4 regions of the Thermanaeromonas toyohensis ToBE genome follow, and region 3 is predicted to be linked to each of the others. Evidence: riboswitches for the same ligand, from Rfam matches in the RefSeq annotation. Region 3 holds a riboswitch; each other region holds the start of a gene.
What was found. A riboswitch is a leader RNA that binds a small molecule or an ion and turns the genes downstream of it on or off. The one in region 3 is predicted to bind cyclic di-GMP.
Positions count from the first base shown of each region.

Region 1 (4,910 bases), 1.4 Mb from region 3:
GCTATGGCTACTAAGGTATATTGCCGGGTAGCTAACTGTGTTCATTGGGACAGCAACAGGTGCACAGCCCAAGAGATCACTATAGCTGTAGAAGGTACGCCTAGTAATGCCTCGGCCATTAGCGACCGCGAGACAGAATGTGAAACCTTTAAAAAACGGGATTAACCTTACTTATAGAATACATTTATAACTTAAATTGGCCTACAGCTTCCTCCAGGGCACGGGCAGCTTGGGCCAACTTGGTAGCCGCCTCACTTATCCTTTCTACAGAAGCCGTCTGCTCCTCCGCAGCCGCAGAAACCTCTTCCGTCCCGGCCGCTGTCTCTTCTGTACCCGCAGCCAGGCTCTCGGCAGCTTCCTTGATGCGACCCGCACCTAGGGCCATCTCTTCAGCTTTTTCTGCCACATCTCGGATACGGGCTAAAAGGTCTCCTACAGCCTGATCGATAGCCCTGAAAGCCTCCCCGCAGCGTTGCATAACTTCGGTCCCCTTTTCCACATCCTGGACTCCTTCTTTCATCCCGGCCACTACCCGACCTGTTTCCTTTTGTATCTCCTTTATGAGGCCCACTATCTGATCACTAGCCTGGGCGGACTGCTCGGCTAACTTCCTTACCTCATCAGCTACCACGGCGAAACCGCGACCCTGCTCCCCTGCCCTGGCCGCTTCAATAGCCGCATTCAGGGCTAAAAGATTGGTCTGTTCGGCGATGCCAGAGATGACCCCTACAATTTGACCTATCTGTTGGGACCGTTCTCCTAATGTTTCCACCACCTGGGCCAGGGCCTCCATGCGCTGGGAAATGGCCTCCATCTGCTGGTTAGCTTCTTCCACCGTACGAGCACCTTCAGATGTCTTCTCCGCCACCAACTGGGAGGCCCGGGCCATATCTTCAGCTTGCTGATGTACCCTTTCTACCCGCGCAGCTTGAGCTTCTATAGCTGTGGCCGTTTGGGTGACCTGCTGGGCTTGGTGTTCAGCACCCCGGGCCATCTCCTGGGCCGTTAAAGCTACCTGCCGGGCGGATTCTCCTAATTCCTGAGACATTTGGGCTAAATCCTGGCTTAAGCCTGCCACTTCCCCTGCCATCTCCCTAACCCGCCCAATAAGTTGGCGCAAACTCTGTCCCATAACACTAAAGGCCTGGCTTAACTGTCCTAGCTCATCCCGGGATCTTACTTTTATCTCGGCTGCCGTTAAATCTCCCGCTGCAATTCGCTTAGCATAGGCTACAAGATTAGCTATAGGACGTCCCACCATACGGCTAAATATCAAGGCCACCAGCATTCCTAATATAAAGGCTAAACTTAAGCCCGAATATAGAGTGCTTTTAGCATAGGTCAGTGCCCATTCCAGCTCTGACTTGGCGTTTTCACGCTGAAGCGTCATCTCTTTTTGAACATGGCTACCGATATTGTTAATATTATCCACCGCTGCCCCCATCTGAAAGCTTAAGATGGGCAAAGCAAGCATCCGGTCCTGCTGGCTAGCTTTTAAAATGTTTCCTTTAAAGGTCTCCGTAAAGCTTTTAGCAGCCATGGCCATGGCGGACACAAAGCCCTGGGTCTGGCTGTCTAGCTGTTGGCCTTCCAATTCTTCTTTAGCTTTATTGAAACGTTGGAGAGCTTCCTCAAAGCTTAAAGCATGGGTCTGGGATCCATTAATTATGTAATCGGTTGCGCGCCTATAACCTTCCCAGATAGATAAGGACATGGTAGTAAAAAGCTGGTCTTGCTTCTGGAGGAGTAAAACTTTCCGGGCAGCATGTTCAATACGTTGAAGATTTATATCCACAATCACTACCACAGCCACAAAAACAGCTATAACTAAAAGGAAACCCCCCATGATTTTGGCACCTAGCTTTACGGCACCAAAGTTAAAAATACCCACCGGGAGGGAAAAGGCTCGTTTTTTGCCCTCCCCCCTCCGAAATCTGGGAAACCGCATACCCCGTACCTCCTGCCCCTTAAGTTCTGCAAATTTAAAGGGCTACTCCTATTTTAATGGGTAGCCCCGTTCCACCCACGGCAGCTGGCTGTCATAGCCAGAAACATCTGGCCTTAGACCCTATAGCTTTGCGCCCCCACCTTTCGATGGGTTTGCCCTTGTCGGGGCATCTTATGCACTTTATCTTCCATTATTCGCCTTAATTATACTCTACAGGCCTTACCTCGACAAGATATTTTTTCCAATTTACTTCCCTTTATGCTGGATATAGAAATTCAGAATGCCTTCCAACCACGGGGCCTCTATACGTTCAAAGCGATAATATTCCTGAATATAGCGTAAGGCTTCTTGTAAAGTTTTTACCCCCATCTTCTCTTCCATCTTTAACCAATAAACCGTCCCTTGACGGTAAGTCACCTGGCGATAATCCTTTTCGGAAGTAAAACTTTTAAGCTCTCGATTTAATGCCTCTGAAAGTTCCTCTAAATTTAAGGTTTCCCCTGCTTCAGCTATTATGTCCTCCTTAAGTTGCCTATATAAAACGGGATCGTGTACCCGATAGTAAAGGAGAGTACTATATTCCGCCAGCCCTTCATCTATCCACGATGAAGAAATAGTATCATTGCCTACCAAATTATACCACCACTGGTGAGCAACCTCATGTACAATAACCGGAGGAGTATAACCTTTACGGGTGCTTAAAAAAACTAGTCCTGGGTACTCCATCCCCGAAAGGCCCTCCAAGGGTACCTCAACGAGGTTTAAGTAAGAGTAGGGGTAAGGGCCCCAGTACTCCTTAAAAAAAGCGAAGGCCCCCATCGCTATATCCAAGGTAGAAGTGGGGAGCTGATTGCGAAAGGCCAGGGTTATTAAAGTTTGGTCTATTTGAGCGTATGCTTGCTTCCAGCCTGGCGCAAGGACAAAGGCAAACTCGCGAATGGGTTTTTCGCTCATAAAAGTCCATAAGACTCGCTCTCCTCTTTGCTCCCCTCCAGTAGTTCGCCCGCTGGCCCTAACCATTAAGGAAGGTGGTAATTCCAGCTCTACATTATAATAGGCGGAATCGGCAAAATAAGGATCACCCCAAGCTATTCCCTCCGCCATACCGCGCCAAGCTCCTTTTTCCCGGGGGCTTAAGATAGGATACCATCCTGAAACCATAAAAGTATCCTCCCACACACCTAAACGAGCCGGACGCTGGGGTAAATAAGTAGTAAAAGATATTTCCACTTTTAAAGTCTCTCCAGAAGCCAAGGGTCGGTGAAGGAATACTTCCAACCTGCTTTTCTTCACTATAAAAGAAGCAGGTTTATTATTGAGGACGATCCTCTGGATAGTAAGGGTATTTTCACTCCCCGGCCAGCCATTGGAAGGTAGGTTAAAGAGGAGGTCATAAAGGGGGTAAAAGTAAGGATTCTGGTAGGCCAAGACAAGGTGCCCTACTATAATCCGCTTTTCTGGCTCTAACCTAGCTTTTATTTGATATACTGGATAATAACGGTAATGGGAATCCTTTTTAGATCCGCTACCCCATAGAGGAAGCCGTATTCCTTCGCCGTGCCCCCCAGAAGGAGACCGGCCCAAAGCTGGCATAACCTGCGATAAAGGTAGATAACCACTAGGACCTTGGGCCACGAGACCAAACTCGTTAACTGGCACCCATATCTTCCCTCCCCATTTTATAGGGGGAGGATCCAGGACCACCTGATCGTAGAGAACCTCCGGGGGTGAGCCTATAGGTACGGACCAAGGCCGGAAGACCAACCAATAAAAAGAAAACACAACAGGTACTAAGAAAACTAAAAAAAACCATCTTTTTTGTCTCATGGAGCTTCCCTAGGAAAAATTCGACAAAAAAATAGCTTCTCCTGCCCCAAAGTATAGGCTTTATCCTTAAGCGCATACTAAAACTAAAGATTTTGGGAAAGGCGAGGCCTGGTGAAATTTAACCTTTGGCGTACTAAACCTATTAAGGATCTTTTAAATGAAGCGCGGGATCAGGAAAAACTTAAACGAGAGATGAGCGCAACAGACCTGGTAGCCCTGGGTGTGGGGGCCATCATAGGTACGGGCATTTTCGTCCTCACCGGGGTAGCAGCAGCCAATTATGCTGGGCCAGGTGTGATTTTATCGTTTCTCATCTCTGGTACAGCTGCTGGATTAGCCGCTTTGGTATATGCTGAGCTAGCTTCCATGATCCCTGTAGCTGGGAGTGCCTATACCTATGCTTATGCTGCCTTGGGAGAAATCGTGGCCTGGATCATCGGGTGGAACCTTATTTTAGAATATATGGTGGCAGCTGGAGCCGTAGCTCTGGGTTGGAGTTCTTATTTTACCGATATCCTGCGTTCAGTCGGCATCAATTTACCGGCCTCCCTAATAAGTTCACCCTTACGGGGTGGTATTATAGATCTGCCTGCCATCTTCATCACTGCCTTTGCTACCATAGTAGCCCTCACCGGTACCCGGACCAGCGCTACCACCAATAAGGTAGTAGTAGCTGTAAAAGTCCTGGTTATTTTAGCCTTCCTTGTTCTAGGCTTCCCCCGGGTTAACCCTGCCCACTGGCGGCCCTTTCTCCCCTTTGGTCTCCCCGGTGTAGTACAAGGAGCGTCTATCATCTTTTTTGCCTATATAGGCTTCGATGCTGTTTCCACAGCCGCCGAAGAAGTACGGGATCCGGCCCGGGACCTACCCCGGGGTATAATAGGGTCACTGGCCCTTTCCACCCTGCTTTACATGGCGGTAGCAGCTGTCCTTACTGGGCTCACTAGCTACCCCCGGCTCAACACAGCCTCGCCTGTGACTACGGCCCTTCTGGATGCCGGTATCCGGGGAGCCTCCCTTCTCATCGGGGTAGGTGCCCTGGCGGGTTTAACCAGCGTATTGCTGGTGGGCATTTATGCCCAGAGCCGCATATTCCTGGCTATGGGACGCGACGGGTTACTCCCCCGGGCCTTCG
Region 1 covers NZ_LT838272.1:960,595-965,504, reverse strand. Annotated here, with positions in the region: gene B9A14_RS04685 (DUF1540 domain-containing protein) at 4-165, shown strand; gene B9A14_RS04680 (methyl-accepting chemotaxis protein) at 185-1,948, opposite strand; cyclic di-GMP riboswitch class I at 2,025-2,115, opposite strand; gene B9A14_RS04675 (M1 family aminopeptidase) at 2,195-3,607, opposite strand; gene B9A14_RS04670 (amino acid permease) at 3,887-4,910, shown strand, end outside.
Region 1: linked by a shared signal. The riboswitch ahead of B9A14_RS04680 (methyl-accepting chemotaxis protein) and the one ahead of B9A14_RS12365 (type II secretion system F family protein) in region 3 are both predicted to bind cyclic di-GMP.

Region 2 (4,910 bases), 960 kb from region 3:
ATACTTTAGAGTCGCTCTTGCTCGCAGTTAAGGGAACGGGGTCAAGAGCGATTTTTTATTGTGGGCTAACTTGGAGGTAAAGTTACAGTGAGCTGCCCCCCAGATAAGCCTTTCTGCGAACTCATTGCCGCTTTGGGTACGGTCTTAGATATGGAAGATGAGACTAAATTATACCATGCTTGGCGTGTGGCCCTGGTAGCCCAAAAATTGGCCCAGGATCTTTTACCCCAGGAAGAAGCCCTTGTATTTTATGCAGCCCTCCTCCATGATGTGGGAGGTATAGGTTTACCCGATCATATTGTCCATAAGGCCGTACAACCAAGAGCGGAAGATGATCCTGAGATCCGCCAGCATCCCCAACGTGGAGCAGAAATGGTGCGGCTTCTACCAGTTTTAGGCCCTTTGCTTGCCCCTATGGTAGAGCAGCACCATGAACACTGGGATGGGTCTGGCTATCCCCGGGGGCTTAAAAACGGGGAGATCCATCCCGGTGCCCTGCTTATAAGTATTAGCGACATATTCGATTTGCGCTTGCGGGTGGCCAAGGTAAAAGCCTGGGAAAAAATAAGGCCGGCGATGGCGGCCCTTTCTGGTAAGGTGTACCCGCCGGAGCTCTGGGAAGCCTTTGACCGGTTAATGGGTTCTGCCTTTTGGGAAGAGGTAGCCACCGATTCGAATATAGAAGCGCACATGGAGGCTATCCATCAAGCTTTACCCCCTGTAGAAGGTATGTCCGGTGATTTTTTAAAGGCCACCATTTCCCTTTTTGCTAATATTATCGATGCCAAGCACGCTTATACAGGTGGGCATTCCCACCGGGTGGCCGCTTATGCCCTGAAACTAGCTAAAGCTCTGGGGCTTAAAGAGGAGGAGAGGGAGAAACTGGAGATAGCTAGTTTATTGCACGATTTCGGGAAAGTGGCTGTTCCTCGCTCGGTCCTGGATAAGCCTGGTCCTTTAGACCCTCATGAGCTTGAGGTGGTAAGGCGGCACCCCACACGTACCATAGCCTTGCTTAAGCAAGTCTCCGGCCTAAGGGAATTAGCCGAGATAGCGGGGTTACATCACGAAAGGTATGATGGGAAGGGATACCCCTACGGCTTAAAAGGAGAAGAAATACCCTTACCCTCCCGTATCCTCGCTGTGGCAGATGCCTTTGACGCCATGACCTCACGGCGTCCCTACCAGCCTATCCGGACACCCCAGGAAGCCTTGGAACGCCTCCGTCAAGGAGCAGGGACCCAATTCGATCCTCAGGTAGTGGAGGTAGCCCAGGTACTCGTAGAGAATAAGGGATGAGGTGGAGAAATTGAAGCGCCTGGCCCGCAAAATGGCTGTTAATATTACTGGTTGGATATTTTTTGTTTTATTTTTTATCTATTGGGCCATACGTTTTATCCTAGGGCCCCAGGGCCAGGGGATCCCCCTTATCCTTTCTGGCCAGGGGTGGGTATTCCTTATAGGCTTCTTGCTGGTAATAGGTGTGGGGGTTTACCGGCTTTGCTGCAACTTTTTATCCCCTCTAGAGGCTATGCTCCCTATAACCCGCAAGATAGCTGCTGGTGACCTAGAACAGCGCATCGAGGTAGAGAGGGATGATGAGCTGGGGATTTTAGCCAAACACCTTAATGATATGGTGGACCGCCTCCGTAACAACATCCGGGAGATTTCGGGTGAAAGGAATAAAATTAAGGCTATATTAGCTAGTCTTACGGATGCCGTAGTGGCAGTGGACCAGGTGGGCCGGGTGATGTTTGTGAACCCTGCAGCAGAAGAGATGCTTAAGAAAAGAGAGGACGAGGTGGTGCGCAAGTATCTTCTGGAGGTGATCCGTAACCATGAGATGGATAGCCTCGCCAAGGATATTTTGGATAAAGGGGAGACACGGGAGGCTGAACTTCGTTTATTTCCAACCTCTTCCCGGGTATTTAAAGTCCACGGTGCTCCCATAACTACTGAACAGGGCAGGATAGTAGGGGCAGTTCTTTCCATCCGGGATATTACGGAACTGAGGCGTTTGGAACAGATGCGCACTGAATTTGTGGCCAATGTATCCCACGAGCTTAGAACCCCCTTGACTTCTATCCGGGGTTTTGTAGAGACCTTGCTAGAAGGGGCCCTGGAGGATGAGAAGATAAGCCGCCGCTTTTTAACCATCATAAATAGTGAGGCCCAGCGTTTGCAGCAGTTAATAGAGGATCTCCTCACCCTTTCCCGGCTTGAACACCAGAAACCAGAAAAGGTGGTTAAGGGAGCCTCTCTAAAGGAAACCTTAAGCCGGGTCCTGGAGGTGGTAGGGCCCCTGGCACAGGACAAAGGAGTGGAACTTAAAGTAGAACTTCCTCCCGACCTTCCCCTTTTGAAGTTCCCGGAAAACTTTCTAGAACAGGTTCTCCTTAACCTTTTAGATAACGGGATCAAATATACTCCGAGGGGTGGTTCGGTAACTGTAGCTGCAGAGCGGGAAGGATCTAAGATACGGGTGGAGGTGCGGGATACCGGCATAGGGATCCCGAAGGAAAGCTTGCCTCGGGTCTTTGAACGGTTTTACCGGGTGGATAAGGCCCGTTCCCGGGAACTTGGGGGTACAGGCTTGGGGTTATCTATTGTAAAGCATATGGTAGAATCCCATGGTGGGACGGTAGGAGTCCATAGTCAAGTAGGGCAAGGTAGTACCTTTTACTTTATACTCCCTATAGCCGAAGGGGAGGAAGGGGGTGAAGGAGTTACGAGAAGGTAAGGTAGTGGGGACTTTAGGAGGGTCCCGGGAGATAGTTTACCGTCGGGTGGTGGATGAGAAGGGTAGGGTTACTTTACCCACTGAAATGAGGCAGCAACTAGAGATCCGGGCGGGGGAAGAAGTAGAGTTTCTCCTCCGGGAGGACGGACAGTGGTATATCCGCAAGGGATTCCCCCAGCGGGCTTGCACTTTTTGCGGTTGTGAGGTGGATTTAATACAGGTTTGGGGGCAGACCCTCTGTCGCCGCTGCGCTAAAAAATATCTGTATCTTTTAGCCCGGGAGCTAGAACTGGATATTTTTGTGGGAAAGAGTGGGAATCTACCAGATTAAGGAGGATTTTGGCTAACGGCGTCGAACAAATTTACCACCACAAAAAAAATCTCGAAATAAGAGCTGCTTCAGGGTAAACCTGTCGAAAGGCAGGGGCACAAAGCCATGGGTCTAAGGCTTTTCCCTTTAAGGGGTTAGCTCCTCTAAAGGGAGGCTATGATCGCCAGGCTGCCAGCTCTTAAGGGGTATAAGTGACCCTGGCGAGCCTTGCTCTGAAGCAAGGTTATTTTGTTTTATTAAAAAGAATTTAAGAGAGGATGTCCTTAAGTGGACGCCTACGCCGTTAGCGCATTGCTTGAGGATTTGTTTAGACATTCGCGCCTCACTTACTACCATTGCCTGCATGTAGCCGTTACTGCTCGCCAGGTAGCCATGGAGCTTGGATTAGAGTACCAAGAAGTGGAGAAGATTTTTTTAGGCGCTCTATTTCACGATATCGGCAAACTCAAAATTCCCCGGGCTATATTACATAAGAAGGGTCAGCTTACCCCTGCGGAGTGGGAAAAGATGTATAAACACCCGGAGGAAGGGTGCCACCTTCTACCGGATACCTTTCCTTGGCAGCCTATTAAGGAAATAATCCTTTACCACCATGAAAGATGGGATGGTAGGGGTTATTATGGGCTATCCCGCACGAAGATACCCCTAGGAGCTAGGATAATAGCCCTGGCTGATGCCTTTGACGCCATGACCTCACGGCGGCCTTACCAAGAAGCCCGCGGCTTAAGCGCAGCCCTGCGGGAGCTAGAGGAATGTAGTGGTAGCCAATTTGATCCTCAAGTTGTAGAGGCCTTTTTTTCCCTTACTGCAGGGTTCCTTAAGGGCCGGCAGGTCTTAAGACCGGAAAAAATTAATCTGATCTTAAACGTAACAACACGGAAACTTAACAGTAATGAGTTATGATATCAATGAACAGCCCGCTAGCCCTTTACTACAAGCGTCCTCTGACCTCCTTTTTTATATAAACCTTAAGCTTAGCCCAGAGATTTCTCTGGGCGTTTTTTTACCTTGCCAAAACAAAAGCAAAGAAGGCCGCGATCTTGCGGCCTTCCTTTTAAAGAGCCCATAAGGACCTTAACACCGGCTAACACACATCCCTACAGAGCCCATACCAGCCTTTCGGCGGGTATAGACCCTTACGGAACCTATGCTAACCTTAGCTCGACAATTTAAAGTACCTGAGAAGCCGAACAAGGTCTCTCGATCTTGTTCGACCTCTAGCCTTTAAAGGTTGCCTGCGGCACCTTAAATTGTCTTAGCTCGACCAAGGATCATCCTTGCCGACCTGCCCCTAATCCTTCGGACTAGGGGCAAGCCTTGACGGACTTATCCTTGATCTTCCCGCCAGCCGGTACCGAGCCTTTTTGACCCGGTACCGACCTTTGGCCGGAGATGGCCGAGCCCTTGCGGACCCGGCCATCTCCTGGGCTCGGCCCTTATGGACCCTGACGCTATTATTATTACCCGGAGCATAGGATAATATTTATTCTAAAGCAAAATCTCTTTGCTAAATTTTTGTTAAACAGAAGGACAAGGTATTGTCTTTGCGCTATACTTGTAGATAGAAAATCGCATTTAAAAGTAAAGGAGCGGAAAAAGATGTATTGCGAGGCCGATCTTCATACCCACACTATAGCCAGCGGCCACGCTTATAGCACAGTTAAGGAGCTTGCGGAAGCAGCCCAGGCCAAGGGGTTAAAAATGATAGCCATCACCGATCACGGCCTGGCTATGCCCGGAGGACCCCATGAATATTATTTCCACAATTTAATTTCGTTACCCCGTAAAATAGGGGAAGTAGAGATATTAAGGGGGGTAGAGGCTAATATTATCGATGAA
Region 2 covers NZ_LT838272.1:11,881-16,790, forward strand. Annotated here, with positions in the region: gene B9A14_RS00055 (HD-GYP domain-containing protein) at 88-1,299, shown strand; gene pnpS (two-component system histidine kinase PnpS) at 1,331-2,740, shown strand; gene B9A14_RS00065 (AbrB/MazE/SpoVT family DNA-binding domain-containing protein) at 2,718-3,071, shown strand; cyclic di-GMP riboswitch class I at 3,134-3,247, shown strand; gene B9A14_RS00070 (HD-GYP domain-containing protein) at 3,339-3,974, shown strand; gene B9A14_RS00075 (phosphatase) at 4,671-4,910, shown strand, end outside.
Region 2: linked by a shared signal. The riboswitch ahead of B9A14_RS00070 (HD-GYP domain-containing protein) and the one ahead of B9A14_RS12365 (type II secretion system F family protein) in region 3 are both predicted to bind cyclic di-GMP.

Region 3 (4,910 bases):
CAGCTACTATGCGATTCCCTACTGTCCGCTCTACCACCTCCAAAGCCTCTAAGATAGGTACTCCGCTGTACAGCAGGGTTCCCAGGGTACGGCTAAACTGGGAAAGTAAAGCTTGGTGTTTTAAGCGTCCGAATACTGGAAGGCGCAATATAACTTTATCCAGGGCGTAGCGCACTTTCTCCCTTTTAGCCCACCACCAGATTAGATAGCCTAAAGCTATTCCTACTACCACAAACATAAACCACCAACGTCTTAAAAATTGGCTTAATCCTAATACCATTCTGGTGGGCCAGGGTAGGGGTACGCCCAGGTTACCGATTATATTGCTAAACATAGGCAAGACAAAAGTGAGCATAAAAGCTATGGAAGCTAAAGAAACCATAAAGACAATAAAGGGATAGGTCATAGCTGATTTAATCTTTTCTGCTATTTCGTGTTCCCGCTCAAAATGCTCGGCTAATCGTATTAGTGTTTCATCGAGGGCGCCGCTGATCTCTCCTGCCTCTACGGAGTAGACCATTATAGCTGGAAATACCTTGGGTGACTTGCTTAAAGCCTGGTGCAACATCTCCCCTTGCTGTAAATCTTCCAGTACCTTATCTATACTTTCTTTTAAAAAGCGGTTATCCGCCTGCCTGCTTAAGGTTCTTAAAGCATTGATAATGGGGATACCCGCCGACAGCATAGTGCCCAGCTGGCGGCAAAACAGGGCCAAATCCCTACGGCTAACTCGTTTTAGAAGGAAAAATCTCAAATAATCTAACCCTAAGTTGATCTCCAGCTCGCTTCTTACAGGCCGTAGTTCGGTTATAAAAAGACCCTGATTCCTTAACTGGCGGCCGGCCAGCTGCTCGCTCTCCGCTTCAATGATGCCTTTGATAAGGTTTCCGCTAGTATCCCTGGCTTTGTACCTGAACCTCATAATAAAAAGTGCCGGCACTCCAGGAAAAGCTTAACTCTCCCGGCAGCCCGGCGACCATAGGCTTCTTACCACCCTTAGGCCCGTAGCTTTGCGCCCCCGGCTTTCGCCGGGTTTGCCCTTAAACAGGGATATTCTTCTAATTCGCCAAAATCACCCAAAATCCTGCTGATTTATATAATCAGGGCTAATTATTCCTCTGGCGGCCAGGTTCCTTAAAGCCATTTCCATGGTCTGCATACCGAAACGACCGCCTGTTTGCATCACGGAAATAATCTGGTGGGTCTTACCTTCGCGGATGAGATTGCGCACTGCAGGAGTAGCTATAAGTATTTCTACTGCTACTACCCGTCCCTGGCCATCAGCCCGGGGCAAAAGTTGTTGGGTAATAACACCTACTAAGGTATCGGCTAGCTGGATCCTGATCTGACCCTGCTGATGGGGCGGGAAGACATCTATAATGCGGTCGATACTCTGGACCGCGCTACTGGTATGTAGGGTAGCCAGAACCAAGTGCCCTGTCTCTGCGGCTGTAATAGCCGTAGCCACTGTCTCCAAATCCCGCATCTCACCTACCAAAATAACATCCGGGTCCTGGCGCAGGGCAGCCCTTAAGGCGCTGGCAAAGGAAGGGGAATCGCTCCCTATCTCGCGCTGGTTCACTATGCTTTTCTTGTGCTGATGCAAATATTCTATAGGATCTTCTAAAGTAATGATATGACAACTCCGGCGCTGGTTTATACGATCGATCATGGCCGCCAGGGTAGTGCTCTTACCGCTCCCGGTAGGCCCGGTAACTAGGACTAATCCGTGGAGTTGGTCAGCTAGCTCCCCTACCACTGGAGGCAAGCCTAGCTCTTCTAAAGTGGGAATAATAGTATTCACCAACCGGATAGCGGCCCCTACACTTCCCCGCTGGTAGAATACGTTGACTCGAAAGCGGCCCAGGCCAGGGAGCGAATAAGCCAAATCCAACTCCTTACGATTCTGGAATTCCTCCCACCTGGGCCCCAAAATTTGTTTAGCCAGCGCCTCTAAAACAGAAGCCGTAAGTATGGGCCATTGTTTCTGGGGTTCCAGCCTCCCTATCCGCCGGAACACAGGAGGTAGCCCCACTGTAAGATGTACGTCTGAGGCGCCCCTTTGGACTGCCTCTTTTAAAATTTCTTCTAGCTTCACCAGAATCACCTGGCTCATCTTAAAATCCACCTAGGGAAACGCGGATAACTTCCTCTACCGTGGTCAAACCCTGGCTGGCTTTAAGGAGACCGTCTTCGCGTAAGGTGACCATGCCTCCAGCAACGGCCGCTTTCTTAATCTCTGTAGCTGGCGCCTTGGCGGCCACAAGGGTGCGTATCTCCTCGTTCATCACCAGGACCTCCTGGATGGCGGTCCGTCCCTGGTAACCTGTATAGTTGCAATCCTGGCACCCACGCCCGCGGTAAAAAATGCGGCCCTCCCCTTCCTCTCCCAGAAAAGCATAAAGACTTGTGCTCTGTTCCGGCGCGTAAGGTTCCTTGCACCGTGGGCAAATGAGGCGTACTAACCGCTGGGCCACCACCCCTATCAAGGAAGAATTCACAAGGAAGGGTTCAATACCCATATCTAATAGCCGTGTGACCGCACCAGCAGCATCATTAGTATGTAAAGTACTTAAGACTAAGTGACCGGTGGTGGCTGCCCGTACAGCTATATCAGCTGTCTCCTGATCCCGAATTTCCCCCACCATAATCACATCGGGATCCTGCCTGAGGATAGCCCTTAAACCGGAAGCAAAATCGAGACCGGCTTTGGGATTGACCCCCACCTGGTTGATACCCGGAAGAAGATATTCCACTGGATCTTCAATAGTAACGATATTTTTCTCGGGGGAGCTTAAAGCGTTAAGGGTGGCATATAGGGTGGTGGTCTTGCCGCTTCCCGTAGGGCCAGTAATAAGGATCATGCCGTAAGCGCTACGTATTAGGCTTTCGTAGCGTTCTCTAGTGCTGGGAAGGAATCCGAGGGCATCCAGGGGAAGGAGCATAGTAGCCTTATCCAGGATCCGAAGGACCACCTTTTCTCCATAAACAGTAGGCATACTAGAAACCCGCAGGTCTATGCTACGCTTTTCTAAGGTTACCTGGAAGCGGCCATCTTGGGGGAGGCGTTTTTCAGCTATATCCATACCCCCCATGATTTTGATGCGGGAGATCAAGCTGCTTAAGACTCCCAAAGGCAAGCGTAGCACCTCCCGCAGAAGGCCATCGATCCGGAAACGTACCCGCACATATCCTTCCTGGGGTTCGATATGGATGTCGCTCGCCCGGGAGCGTACAGCTTGGGCTATAAGTTTATTGACCAACTGGACAGCAGGAGCGCCTTCCATACCCGCCCGGGCCATCTCATCCAGGTCAAAGGATTCCCTAGTCCTTACCGCTCCTGCCGCTGCCACCTCTTCTAACCCTGCAATGTTAGGGGGTTCCAGGGATGGCTGCCAGAAACGGGATAAGGTGGCCTCTATCTCTGCCTCGGAAGCTATAGCAGGCATAATTTCTAACCCCGTGGCCAGACGGAGGTCATCCAGGGCAGTGAGATTCAAGGGATCGGCCATGGCTACTAATAATCTTTTGCCATCCTTACGTACTGGTACAGCTAGATGGCGGCGGGCCAGGCCTTCAGGTATAAGCTTCACCACCTCAGGATCCAACCGATAATCGGCCAGGACCACTTTGGGTATCCCCAGCTGGAATTCTAGCACCTCTAGAATATCCTTTTCGCTAACCAAACCGAGGCGCGCCAGTACCTTACCTAGCCGCTCTCCTGTGCGTTTCTGCTCTTTTAAAGCTTGCTCCAATTGTTCTGGGGTGAGCAAACCTGCTTCTACCAACAAGTCTCCCAGGCGCCTTCTGCCATCCATTTGGTTAACCGCCTTCCTTACCCCTAGGTACTCCATCTCTGCCTACTTCACAGACCTGCTGCCTCCATTATTTCCTGGGTATCTACTTCCATTATCTCTACCTGCCCTAAGCTTACTGGTAGTACCATCCTTACCCTGCCCTCCCGCACCTTCTTATCCCTTATCAAGGCCTCCAAGAAAGTATAGCGTTCCACATTAGGCATTTCTACAGGAAGGGAAGCTCGCCGAAGTAACTTTTCTAGCCTTTCTATGATTTCAGGGCTGATAAGGCCGCGGCTCAAAGCGATCCTGGTAGCTACCATCATCCCTATGGCCACCGCTTCGCCATGGCGGTAAACATGGAATTTAGTCACCGCCTCTAGGGCATGGCCCACTGTGTGGCCAAAATTGAGGATAGCCCTTAAATCCCTCTCTCGCTCATCCTGGGCCACTATCTGGGCTTTGATTTCGCATGAGCGAAGGACTATTCTTTCTAAAATCTCCTCTTCCCCAGCCAAAGCCTCTTCCAAGTGTTGCTCGAGGTACGTAAAAAAGAGAGCATCATAGATCATCCCATACTTGATAACTTCGGCCAGGCCCGAACATAATTCCCTTTTAGGGAGGCTTTTAAGGGTAGAAAGATCTGCTACTACAAGGCAGGGTTGGTAAAAGGCGCCAATTAAGTTTTTGCCCCGCGGGTGATTAACGGCTACTTTACCACCCACACTAGAATCTACCTGGGCCAGCAGAGTGGTCGGAAGCTGTATTAAAGGTACCCCCCGTAAAAGGGTAGCTGCCACAAAGCCGGCTAGGTCCCCTATAGTTCCCCCACCCAAGGCTAGTACTGGACAGCGTCGCTCCCAACCAGCCTCCAGAGCCATATCATAAAGCTCGGCAGCTACACTTAAGGATTTGGCTTCCTCGCCCGGAGGCACTTGCTTAACAAGGGGAAGGAAGCCTGCAGCTTCAAGGCTTTGGATAACTTGAGAAAGATATAAAGGGGCTATTATCTCATCAGTAACTATTAAGCACCGTTTAGCCAGGTCCAGGGGCTGCAAAAGTACACCTAATTTTTTCAGCAAACCCTGCCCGCAATAAATATTATAACTGCGG
Region 3 covers NZ_LT838272.1:2,387,036-2,391,945, forward strand. Annotated here, with positions in the region: gene B9A14_RS12365 (type II secretion system F family protein) at 1-922, opposite strand, end outside; cyclic di-GMP riboswitch class I at 961-1,049, opposite strand; gene B9A14_RS12370 (type IV pilus twitching motility protein PilT) at 1,073-2,116, opposite strand; gene B9A14_RS12375 (GspE/PulE family protein) at 2,118-3,818, opposite strand; gene aroB (3-dehydroquinate synthase) at 3,866-4,910, opposite strand, start outside.

Region 4 (4,910 bases), 450 kb from region 3:
TGTCGTACATGGTATCGATTGGGAAACTATAAGGAGCCTGTTTGTCAACCCAGAAGAGAAAGAAGTAATTATAGCTAGAGGTACCCCTCCAGAACCTGGTCAAGATGCCAAAATTGAACTCCTTTTCAGTTTAGAGGAAAAAATAAAGATAGAGGGCTCTACGGAAGAGAAAGTAGACTTGCTCCAGCGTTTTGTTTATACTTCTGCCGTACCAGGCCAGGTTCTCGCCCGCAAGCATCCTGCTCAACCTGGAAAACCTGGCCGGGATCTAAAAGGAAATATAATCCTTCCCCCCGAACCCCAAGATGTAGCCTTGAAAGCTGGGGAGGGCACTACATTAACAAAGGAAGGATTAGAAGTTGTAGCTGCCAAACCAGGTAGGCCGGTAGCCATCCATATACCTAGAGGAATGGAGATAAAGATCATTAATGTATTGCATCACGATGAAGACGTCGATAAGTCCTCTGGTCACATCATATTTGCAGGCGATATTATAGTCAAGGGTAATGTACTAGAGGGGATGCGGGTCGAAGCGGGAGAAAGCGCCGTCATAGAGGGCACGGTTTCTGGAGCCAGTATCAAAGCCCAGGATTCTGTAGTGATCAAGGGCAACGTCCACGCTTCAACTATAATCGCTGGAGAGAAGTTCGCTCTCCTAAGGAACGGTCTTCCCCTCCTAAAGAGGATATCATCTCAGATAGAAGAGCTATTTCTGGCCCTCAACCAGCTTAAAGAGAAGTACACAGGAAGCACCATCGGCCCTTTAGTCAAATTGTTGCTTGAACGGAAGTATCCTGGTATTCCAGCATCTATTCAGGTCCTTAGAGAGTACGTCAAGAAGCTCCCCTTTGAGTATCCTCCCCTCACCCGGTTTTTAAATAACATGGAGTATAAGTTAGTACGCCTACCCCTTGCCATAGTCAGCATCGAAGAGATAGAGGAACTGTACAATGAGGCTATGGAATTGCTAGGCCATATTCAAATCCAGGACAAAACAGAAAACGGCAACGTGACTGTGGGCTATGTGCTTAACTCCAAAATTATCGCCTCAGGAAGCGTAACTGTAAGCCGTATAGGTTGTGACAATTCTTATATCGAAGCAGGAAAAAAGGTTATAATCCATGGCGCCTTTAGAGGCGGGGAAATAAAGGCAGGAGAGGATGTGTACGTAAGGGAACTGGGCACCCGGGGCGGAGCCAAAAGTACAGTCACGGTACAGGAAAAAGGCGTAGTCACTATCGAACATGCCTATGAAAATAGTTTTGTAAAAATAGGTGTCCGAATCTATCCCTTCACCAGGGAAGAAAGAAAAATAAGGCTTCGCCTTAACGCGGAAGGTGAAATAGATGTTATACCTTGGAGGTAAAAGAGCTTGGATTCAGGGCGGCCAAAATACCTGCGGTTTTTCGACAAATTTCTCCTTGATCTTCAAACAATGCAAGGGATAATTTTAACTTAAAAAGAGGATTTTTAGACATAATGTCGAATAAAATAACAGCAAAATAAAATAAGAGATAAGGGCTGAGTAAGTTAGAAGGCTACAGGAAAGGTACGTTATCTGCACCGAGAAGGGCAAACCGTTCGAAAGGGCGGGGCGCAAAGTCATGGGCCTAAGGCGGGATCTAAGCTAAGGCTGCCAGGCTGCCGGTGCATCGAGGTAGGAGGGAGCAGAAACGTGCTCCCTTTTATTTTAAGCTTATTTTAAGCCTAATTTTAGATTTAAGTTTATTTAACTTAAAGCAAGATAAGTCATAACTACCAAAAATTAAGAAGGAGGCAACACCTATGGCTATTACCTCTACCAAAACATTAGAACCTTTACCTACGGGCAGCCGAGGGGTATATAGGGATACTTCTAAGACTGAACTAGTAAAGGAGGGAGATAAGAAAGAGATAGAAGCGCGCAGGAGGCAGGCTCGAACCTTTGCCAAGCAGCAACAGATAGCTGAGCGGATAGCTAGTGCAACAGAACAACTTTCTTCTGGAGTTGAACAGGCTTCAAGTGCTGTAGAAGAATTGCGCAGCGCTATGGAACAAATAGCCAGCGGAGCTCAGGAGGCTAGCAGTGCTACCGAGCAGTCTTTGGCTGCCATACAGGTTATTGGCGAGGCGGCGAAAATCTCTGTAAAGCAGGCACGGGAGTCGCTGTCCCGTTGTGAAGCCATAAGGGATTTAGTAAACCGCACATCTCAAGACATCGAAGAACTGATCCAAGGTGTAGACGATAGCGCTGCTAGAAGCGAAGAATCGGCCAGACTGGTGGCAAGGCTGGAAGAAGAAGCGGCCAAGATTGGTGAGATTGTTAGGACTGTCGTAAGGATCGCTGACCAAACTAACCTTTTGGCTCTAAATGCTGCGATTGAGGCCGCACGGGCTGGGGAACACGGCCGTGGTTTTGCCGTAGTAGCCGACGAAGTAAGGACCCTGGCAGAAACTTCCGAGAAAGCAGCCAGTGATATACGGAAGATAGTGGATAGCGTGCAAGAAGATGTACGGATAGTGGCGGAAGCTATTAATAAAGCAGCCGAGGTAGCTAGAGGTGAAACAGAAAAGGGCAAAGTTATAACTGATGAGCTTAAGAAGATAGCTAGCTCCGTAGTCAACGTAGTAGAGAGTGCAACTAGGATCGAACAGCTAATTACTGAAGTAGAAAAGGCAGTGGCTGAATTCCAAAAGGGAAGCGAGCAAATAGCAGCTACTGCTGAAGAGCAAGCCAGCGCAACTGAGCAAGCTTTACAAGGGGTTGAGCAGCAGGCCCATGCGCTGGCCGAGATAAGTGCTAGTACCAATAATTTAGCAGATCTAGCTGATACGCTTAAGCATTCAACTGATATCGTTAAATCAGCCGAGTCTCTTGCAGCAGCAGCGGAAGAATTATCCTCAGCAATTGAAGAGGCCAGCCGTTCAGCAGAAGAGATCAACGCAGCTCTAAATCAAATAGCGAAGTCGGCAGAGCAACAGGCTTCGGCTTCCGAAGAAGCCTCTAGTGCTATCAAACAAATAGAAAGATCCATGGGGGTAATTGCCAAGGAAGCAGAAGAGTCTAAAGTAGCAACACAGGAGCTTAATGACCTGCTGGCTGCTAATAAAGTAAGGGTGAATGAGCTTATTGAAGGCATAAGACGGGCGGCATCGACTAACCTTGAGAACGTACAGAAGGTCAACCAACTTGAGCGAAACGCCCGGATGATAGATAAAATAGTGGATACAATTGCCAGCGTAAGTATCCAGACCAACATGCTGGCTGTAAGCGGAGCTATAGAAGCGGCGAGGGCAGGAGAGTACGGTAAAGGGTTTGCCGTGGTGGCCTCAGATATCCGCAACCTTGCCCAAGAGAGTGCCCGTAACGCTGAACAGATTAAAGAAATGGTAAAAGGTATCCAGGAGCAGATAATGAATGTCCTCCGGGACATTACTACCATCGGAGAAGTTGTTCAGAAAGAAGCTGAAAAAGCCCAGAAAACAGTCGCTGACCTCGATGCCATTGAAGCTGACATGCGAGTAGTGCTTGAAGGAGTACAGATAGTCAAGAAGCAGGCCGACGAAAGCCTGTTAAGGGTGGAAGAAACAGCCAAAGGGGTAGAGCAGATAGCCACGTCTGCTCAAGAGGCCAGTAAAGCTGCCCAAGAAGCAGCCACAGCTAGCCGGCAGCAGGCGGAAGGTATGAAGGAACTCGCCCAGGCCATAGAAGAGATTGCGGCTTTGGCGGATGAGCTCCAGCAAGGTTAACGAAGGATAGGCGAGCGAGGAGGAAGGTATATGGCAGCGATCAGGGGGTCAGCCACAAGCCTTGACCAATATGTAATATTTCGTTTAGGCGAGGAAAGCTTCGGGATAGGTATAGAGTACCTTCAAGAGATCATCCGCGTTCCCCAAGTAGTAAAGGTACCTCTGACGCCCCCGTATATGCGGGGGCTCGCTAACCTAAGGGGCAATATTCTTCCAATTTATGACACCCGCTTGCGTTTAGGCATAAGCGGAAGAGATGATATGGAAACCAACCGTGTTATAGTGGTTAATATAGGTGGAAAGCAAGCAGGGTACATCGTTGATCGAGTAGACGGGGTAGTAGATATACCGAGGGAAGCTATAGAGGAATTTCGAGAAAAAGGAGATACTGCAGGATATGTTACCAGAGCAGCACGTATGGGCGAGGGTAAACTCGTCCTCCTCTTAGAGATGGACCAAATGCTAAAAGATATAGGCCTTGATGAAGAAGGAGTAGCGCTCCTTAACGAAGCTAAAGGACATAGGAACCAAAGCTCGAAGGAAGAAGGAAGTAAAAGCCAAGAAAAGGAGCAACAGTTTCTGACCTTCCGGGTAGGGAAAGAAGAATACGCCTTAGATATCGCTGATGTTCAAGAGATAGTACACCTATCAGAAACCTGGAACGTAATCCCTGATGCCCCTCCTTATGTACTTGGACTAGTATCCCTCCGGGACCGGGTCTTGCCCCTCATCAGTATGAGGCAGCTCTTTGGTCTTAAGAACGGTGAGGCTACAGGCGGGAGAATTGTAGTTGTATATGTAGGTAAGGGAAAAAGTGTGGCGGTTGGACTAGTAGTAGATAGTGTGGCTGAAGTCTTGAGGGTAACCGAAGAGCTATTGGAGCCTGTTCCTGATATAGTACGCCATGCTGGAGACGAGTTTACTGCTATATGTCGCCTATCCGACGACCGAATGCTGTTTGTGCTTGATGCCTCTAAATTGCTTCAGGATGCGTATTTCTTAAGGAGATGGGAAGAAGGGAAGAAAGAAGATATCCGGGCAGTTAACCGGAAACTACTGGAAGAGGAGAGACAGCTTGTTACCTTTGTATTGGGAGAGGAGGAGTTCGCTCTACCTATAGAGAGTGTGCGCGAGATAATCCGCGCGGGATATATAACTGCAGTCCCCAGGACACCAGATTT
Region 4 covers NZ_LT838272.1:1,940,123-1,945,032, reverse strand. Annotated here, with positions in the region: gene B9A14_RS10055 (FapA family protein) at 1-1,366, shown strand, start outside; cyclic di-GMP riboswitch class I at 1,562-1,649, shown strand; gene B9A14_RS10050 (methyl-accepting chemotaxis protein) at 1,786-3,729, shown strand; gene B9A14_RS10045 (chemotaxis protein CheW) at 3,760-4,910, shown strand, end outside.
Region 4: linked by a shared signal. The riboswitch ahead of B9A14_RS10050 (methyl-accepting chemotaxis protein) and the one ahead of B9A14_RS12365 (type II secretion system F family protein) in region 3 are both predicted to bind cyclic di-GMP.